Linked DNA regions of Prochlorococcus marinus str. MIT 0912. The protein of the gene in region 1 binds, or shares a complex with, the protein of each later gene. Links are inferred from orthologs where the notes say so. Each region holds a gene or a part of one and is shown in the gene's direction. Other genes may lie near its edges.

Region 1 (3,277 bases):
TACTTTTAATCTATGATCAGTTTTAAAACTCGATTTTACTCTTCTATCTTCTAGTGAATGAAAACTCATTACCATAAAAAGTCCATTTTCTAACAACCAGTTTGGAGCTTTTAAAAGTAAACTGTCGAGCGAACCTAATTCATTATTTACAGCTATTCTTAAAGCCTGAAAAGTTCTTGTTGAGGGATGAATCCGACCATATCTTTGCTTGGGTGGGAAGCATCCGGCTATTGCATAAGAAAGGTCTTGAGTTCCAGAGTATGGTCCATGTGCAGCTAGATCAGTTTTGATTTTTCTTGCAATACGCCTAGAGCGCTTTTCTTCTCCTAATTTATATATTAAATCAGCTAGATCCTTCTCAGAGAGAGTTTCAATGATTTCAGCTGCACTTGAACCCTTTTTGGGATTCATGCGCATATCTATTGGACCGTTTAGACGAAAGCTAAAACCTCGTGAAGGCTCATCAAGTTGATGACTACTAACTCCAAGATCTGCTAAGACGCAAATGGCTTGCTGGTCAAGTGAAAAGTCTGCGAAGTTTGTAGAGATTATTTCTATTCTTGTTCCAAATTTTATTAATTTTTTTGATGCTGCTTCTCTAGCTATTGGGTCTTGATCAAGCCCTATAATTTTGATTCCTGGGAAATTTTCTAGTATTTGAGCTGAATGCCCTCCTCCTCCAATGGTGGCATCAATAATTAATCCTTGTTTTGTTAATTCACTTGGTAATTCCTTCAGTGATTGGATTATTTCTTTCCCCATTATAGGGACATGATTAAAGTTAGAACTTGCACTAATTGGCCCTTCTTTCATGAGTTTTCACTAGTATTTAAACATTGCTTTGGTTGGGCCTAATGACGCAGCTTGAAACGCGTACCGAGCCAATGGTGGTCAACTTTGGGCCACATCATCCATCAATGCATGGGGTGCTGCGACTGGTCGTAACCCTTGATGGAGAGGATGTTGTTGATTGTGAACCAGTTATTGGTTACTTGCATCGAGGGATGGAGAAAATTGCTGAGAATAGAACAAACGTTATGTTTGTTCCTTACGTGAGCCGCATGGATTATGCGGCTGGTATGTTTTATGAAGCAATTGTTGTTAATGCCCCTGAGCGTTTAGCAAATATTAAGGTACCTAAACGAGCAAGTTATATCAGAGTGATAATGCTTGAGTTGAATAGAATCGCTAACCATTTGCTATGGTTAGGGCCATTTTTGGCTGATGTCGGGGCACAAACTCCTTTCTTCTATATTTTTAGAGAAAGAGAGATGATTTACGATTTATGGGAGGCTGCAACTGGTCAAAGATTGATTAATAATAATTATTTTCGTATTGGTGGCGTTGCATGTGATTTACCTTGGGGTTGGTTAGAAAAATGCAAAGATTTTTGTGATTGGTTTGGTCCGAAAATTGATGAATATGAAAAGTTGATAACTAATAACCCTATCTTTCGTAGACGTATAGAAGGTTTAGGAGTTATAGGGAAAGAGCAAGCGATTAACTGGAGTCTGTCTGGTCCAATGCTTCGGGCAGCAGGTGTTCCATGGGATTTGAGAAAGGTAGATCATTATGAATGTTATGACGATTTTGAATGGGATATTGCATGGGAGAAAGAGGGGGATTGTTATGCAAGATATAGAGTTCGTATTGAAGAAATGAGACAGTCATTAAAAATATTGCGACAAGCTTGTGAGATGATTCCTGGGGGTCCCACAGAAAATCTTGAGGCACAAAGGACAGTTGATGGAAAAAAAGGTGATTTATCAGGGTTTGATTATCAATATGTAGCTAAGAAAGTTGCACCTACTTTTAAGATTCCTAATGGTGAATTATACACACGCCTTGAGTCTGGAAAAGGAGAGATAGGAGTATTTATTCAAGGTAATAATGATGTAACTCCTTGGCGGTTTAAAATTAGAGCAGCTGATTCTAATAATTTGCAGATACTTCCTCACATACTGAAGGGAGCTAAAGTCGCTGACATAATGGCTATCTTAGGTTCTATTGATGTGATTATGGGTTCTGTGGATAGATAGTTTCTTTTGGAAAAGCGTAATCCTAGAGAATGGTTATGTTTGAAACGAACAGTTCGTTTTGGTGAGACAGATGCTGCTGGTGTGGTGCATTTTCTTGAATTATTCAGATGGTGTCATGAAACTTGGGAAGAAAGTTTAGAAAATTATGGAATAGTTTTGCAGGAAATTTTTCCTACAACCCAAATGAATAAATGCCAACTGAATGTAGCTTTACCAGTTGTTCATTGTGAAGCAAATTATTTTCAACCACTTTATGTTGGAGATACTATCAATATCGAACTGAACCCAGAGAAGATAAATGAGTCTTCATTTATACTTCGATTTAAATTCAAAAAGAATGGTGAGAAAATTGGTACGACAAATATAAAACATGTATCGATAAATACGATTACAAGAGAAAAATGCGCATTATCTAAGCAAATAAATTTGTGGCTTCATGAATCTAGTTTGAATTTTTAGTTAATAGGTCTATTAAGGACTATCCAATCTTGCCATTTTTTGATTTCCCATTTTTTATTGATATTTCTTGAAAGTTTTGGACAATCGTACCACTTTAGTGGTTTTTTGGATGGCTGCCAGTCCTCAATGAGATCAGTCAGAAGTGAGATGATTGGATATCTGTTGATTTCTTTCTCTTTGAATTTCGTTAAGGCAACTAAACGTTGTCCCCATTTCTTATCACTAACTCCTAGTACAAAAATGTCTTTAATTGGGATTTGATGTTTTGAGACTATTTTCATTAATTCTATTTCGATATCTTCTGGGAAAATCGTTTCACCACCTGAATTTATAGCTGAATCTCTTCTGCCTAGAATTTGTATTGCTTTTCTATTGTCGAGACTGATGTATTGCGCTAAATCGCCTGCTTCCCACCATCCATTCGTATCTGTAATTTCTACGAATTTACCATTATTCCATTTTGAAGTTGCAATTCTACTAGTTTTAATTTTAAGTGAATGTCTTTTGTTGATTTCTATCTCAACATCTTCAAGAGGGAACCCAACACTATTACTTCCTTTTATAAAATCTTTGGGACTCAAGCAAGTCACCATTGCTCCAGTTTCGGTAGCCCCATAACAAGGCGCTAAATTAATAGACTTTCTCCGCGCTTTGTCAGCAAGATCTATGGGGATCAAAGCTCCTCCAAGCCAGATTAAAGCTAGAGATTGCAGCCATTTTAAACCATCAGGATTATCAATCAAAGATAATAATTGAGTTGGGACTAGGGATGTAATTAA
Region 2 (3,289 bases), 120 kb from region 1 along the record:
GATCTTATCAAGCGAAATCAAAAGAAACGATCTCTGTTGCAAGGTGGTTACACAGAGTCATGGAAATCATCAAAAATTAACGATTTCAACCCTGCCAACGCAGTAATTTGCCCCTTTCCCCAAAAACGAATCCCTTTGGACTGTCAGTATTAGAATCGTCCACAAATAAAATTCTGATGAAATTTGTTGGAACAGATTCACCAACCGGATCTTTTCCCCAAGTTTTTCCATCATCATTGCTTACTAGTAATGTTCCATTCCCTCCCGCTGCCCAAATCGACTTAGATGGATCCCAAACAAGATCTTGATAGTTATAGCCATTGACTATTGGGATTATGGGCTTTGACCAGGAATCTATATCATCTGGATCTGCATTAAATCTGATTTCAGCTCCTCTAGAAAGCATCCATAAATCACCATTAGGCTGCTCACCAACACTTTGAACTCTCTTACTGCTTGCTCTTTGATGAGGAATCCATATCTCCTCTCCAGGGCTTAGGACAGAGAAGAAGTTCCCAAGGCTACTAACACTTAGATAGCCACCATCATTTCTACGTCTTAATTCTCTTATGCCTCCAGAGCCTGAAGTATCAACAACGATTGCTTCCCAATTTGTACCAGCATCAGTTGTTTTATAGATTGCTCCAGCAGTAGTTGCAAGCTCAGCCGAATCCATATCAATTGTTGTTATCAAATATGGATCTCCTGGTAACTTATTTCCCAAATCGAGACGAGTCCAATTTTTTCCTCCATCAGTTGTATGAAGTATTAATCCTGGTTGACCTGCGATCCAACCTTCTTGACCTTTAAAATCAACGCTGATCAAACGAAAGTTACCTTCGCTTGGAATATCTAAATTTCGTTCTTTCCAGGTAATTCCTCCATCATTTGTCTCCAGAATCAACCTATTCGTACCAACTAAAAACCCTGTTTTATCATCAACGAAGTCAATATCTAATGGATTTGCCTCAGTATCAAGGTCGATTAATGACCAAGGACTTGATGAGCCAATGGAAGCATTGCTAACTGTACAACCACTAAGAGCTACTCCAACTATTAAGACAAGGGTCAAATTAATGAAGTTTGAAAACAGACGTTTCATTTCAAAGAATAAAGAGAAAGAAAACAGGCAGCGGCTAAAGCAAGGCTCCCAAAAATAAGAACATTTTTCTGGCCTGAAGGAAGTTTATTAAATCCAAAGCCATAAGTAAGGTTTTCTTCAAATCCGCTTGGCTTTGATTTAGGTCCAATATCCTTGTATCCTCCGAATCCTACTCGACAGACTGGACATCTAAAACCCTCTCTATCGATGTCTAAGAATGCTGTCCCTGGTTCAATATTTAGCTTTTTTATACCCTCATCAGGATCATAAATAAAACCACAGCTCATACACTCGAAGCGATTGAATTTTGGATCAAATTCCTGAGTTGAGTTTTTTGATTCAAATGAAATAACTTGATTTTGTTTTTCATCAGAACTCAAATCTCTCAAGGGATTTGAGTTCATTTTGGTGTCTTCACTCACAGTTTTCACTTTCACACATAGCAACTGTATGGCACAAATCTAGAAAATGGCTGTCAGAATGATATTGAAATCAGTAATTCATTCATGTTTTCCCTTCAGGGTTATGAGTATTTCTTAGGATTTCTTCTTATTTCTGGAGCAGTTCCCATTCTCGCTCTTACAACAAATAAGCTCATATCTCCTAAAAGCAAAGCAGGAGAAAGGCAGCTTACATATGAATCTGGGATGGAACCCATTGGAGGAGCATGGATCCAATTTAATATTCGTTACTACATGTTTGCTCTTGTTTTCGTTATATTTGACGTTGAGACCGTGTTCCTTTACCCATGGGCAGTTGCATTTCACAAACTAGGGTTATTAGCATTTATAGAAGCTCTTGTTTTTATCACGATCTTGGTTGTGGCATTAGCATATGCATGGCGAAAAGGTGCCCTTGAATGGAGTTAAATTCCTTGAAAAAATCTCCCTCTTCTGAAGCCGTTCGAAACCTAAGACAAGCTTCCTGTGGACCAGTGGGAACACCTACAGTAACTAATGACTTAAGCGAAAACATCATCCTGACTAGCTTAGAAGATCTTCATAATTGGGCAAGATTAAGCAGTTTGTGGCCTCTTCTTTATGGAACTGCTTGTTGTTTTATTGAATTTGCCGCTCTGATTGGATCTAGATTTGATTTTGACAGATTTGGCTTAGTACCAAGAAGTTCTCCTAGGCAAGCAGATCTGCTAATAGTCGCTGGAACTGTCACAATGAAAATGGCACCTGCTCTTGTAAGACTTTATGAGCAAATGCCAGACCCAAAATATGTAATTGCTATGGGAGCTTGCACTATTACAGGTGGCATGTTCAGTGCAGATTCAACAACGGCAGTTAGAGGTGTTGACAAATTAATTCCTGTTGACCTTTACCTTCCTGGATGTCCTCCAAGACCGGAAGCGATTTTTGATGCGGTTATTAAATTAAGAAAAAAAGTTGCAAACGAGTCAATCTCTGAGAGATCAAAAATTACTCAAACTCATAGGTATTTAACTATCCCTCACAAGATGAAGAGAGTTGAATCCAAGGTCAATGGACAATATCTAAATGCGAAAACCCAATTAATTGCTTTAAATCCCTCCTTATCTGAAGAATTTGATAAATCTTTTAAAGAGGTTCAACAAATATCTGAAGAACTCTCAAGTAATTAAGCATCTTTTATAAAAAAATGACAGATCAATCAAAAATTGTAGTTGAAGAAAAAATCTCAGGTCCAATAAGTGATTGGTTATCAAAAAATGGATTTGAAAATGTTCCTCTACCAAATGACCATTTAGGAGTCGAAGTTATCAAAATTTCGCCTACTAATCTTTTATCAGTTGTTGAAGCGTTGAAAAATGATGGATTTAATTATCTGCAATGCCAAGGTGGATACGATGAAGGTCCTGGTTTAAATATTGTTTGTTTTTACAATTTAATAGAGATGAGTGAATTTAAAAAAGATATTTCTCCCAGAGAAGTAAGAATAAAAGTATTCCTAGATCGAGAAGGAGATTTAACTGTTCCAAGTTTATATAGTCTTTTCAGAGGAGCAGATTGGCAAGAAAGAGAAACATTCGATATGTATGGTGTTATTTTCAAAGGGCACCCTCATCCTAAAAGACTTTTAATGCCGGAAGATTGGAAAGGATGGCCACTTAGGAAAGACTATGTTCAGCCAGATTTCTATGAAATGCAAGATGCATACTGAATTTATTTACCTTTTTTGTATCTTCTATAAAATCTCATT

The links.
Region 2: the proteins of O5640_RS08975 (region 1) and O5640_RS09595 are in contact, whole or in part, in a cryo-EM structure (PDB 6ZJN), measured with the Thermus thermophilus proteins. The link is inferred for Prochlorococcus marinus str. MIT 0912 from one-to-one orthologs. Residues at the interface, in WP_223903221.1 of Thermus thermophilus: Met26, Thr27, Asn29, Gly31, Pro32, His34; in WP_096411116.1 of Thermus thermophilus: Glu45, Ser46, Asn48, Pro50, Ala51, Gly52, Glu53.

What each region holds. Positions count from the first base shown.
Region 1 is NZ_CP114783.1:1,559,720-1,562,996, forward strand. Bases 1-2,946 are described here. They hold O5640_RS08975 (NAD(P)H-quinone oxidoreductase subunit H), read left to right. Parts: upstream 1-854; coding sequence 855-2,039; downstream 2,040-2,946. Other genes in these bases: rsmH (16S rRNA (cytosine(1402)-N(4))-methyltransferase RsmH), read right to left, coding at 1-813; O5640_RS08980 (acyl-CoA thioesterase), read left to right, coding at 2,046-2,498; O5640_RS08985 (AMP-binding protein), read right to left, coding at 2,495-2,946. In the rest of the region: more of O5640_RS08985, read right to left, coding at 2,947-3,277.
Region 2 is NZ_CP114783.1:1,678,322-1,681,610, reverse strand. The notes cover bases 332-3,289. They hold O5640_RS09595 (NAD(P)H-quinone oxidoreductase subunit 3), read left to right. Parts: upstream 332-1,608; coding sequence 1,609-1,971; downstream 1,972-3,289. Other genes in these bases: O5640_RS09580 (gluconeogenesis factor YvcK family protein), read right to left, coding at 3,253-3,289; O5640_RS09585 (NAD(P)H-quinone oxidoreductase subunit J), read left to right, coding at 2,729-3,250; nuoB (NADH-quinone oxidoreductase subunit NuoB), read left to right, coding at 1,962-2,711; O5640_RS09600 (rubredoxin), read right to left, coding at 1,099-1,524; O5640_RS09605 (photosynthesis system II assembly factor Ycf48), read right to left, coding at 332-1,102. Also shown: more of O5640_RS09605, read right to left, coding at 86-331. UniProt on the Escherichia coli protein: NDH-1 shuttles electrons from NADH, via FMN and iron-sulfur (Fe-S) centers, to quinones in the respiratory chain. The immediate electron acceptor for the enzyme in this species is believed to be ubiquinone.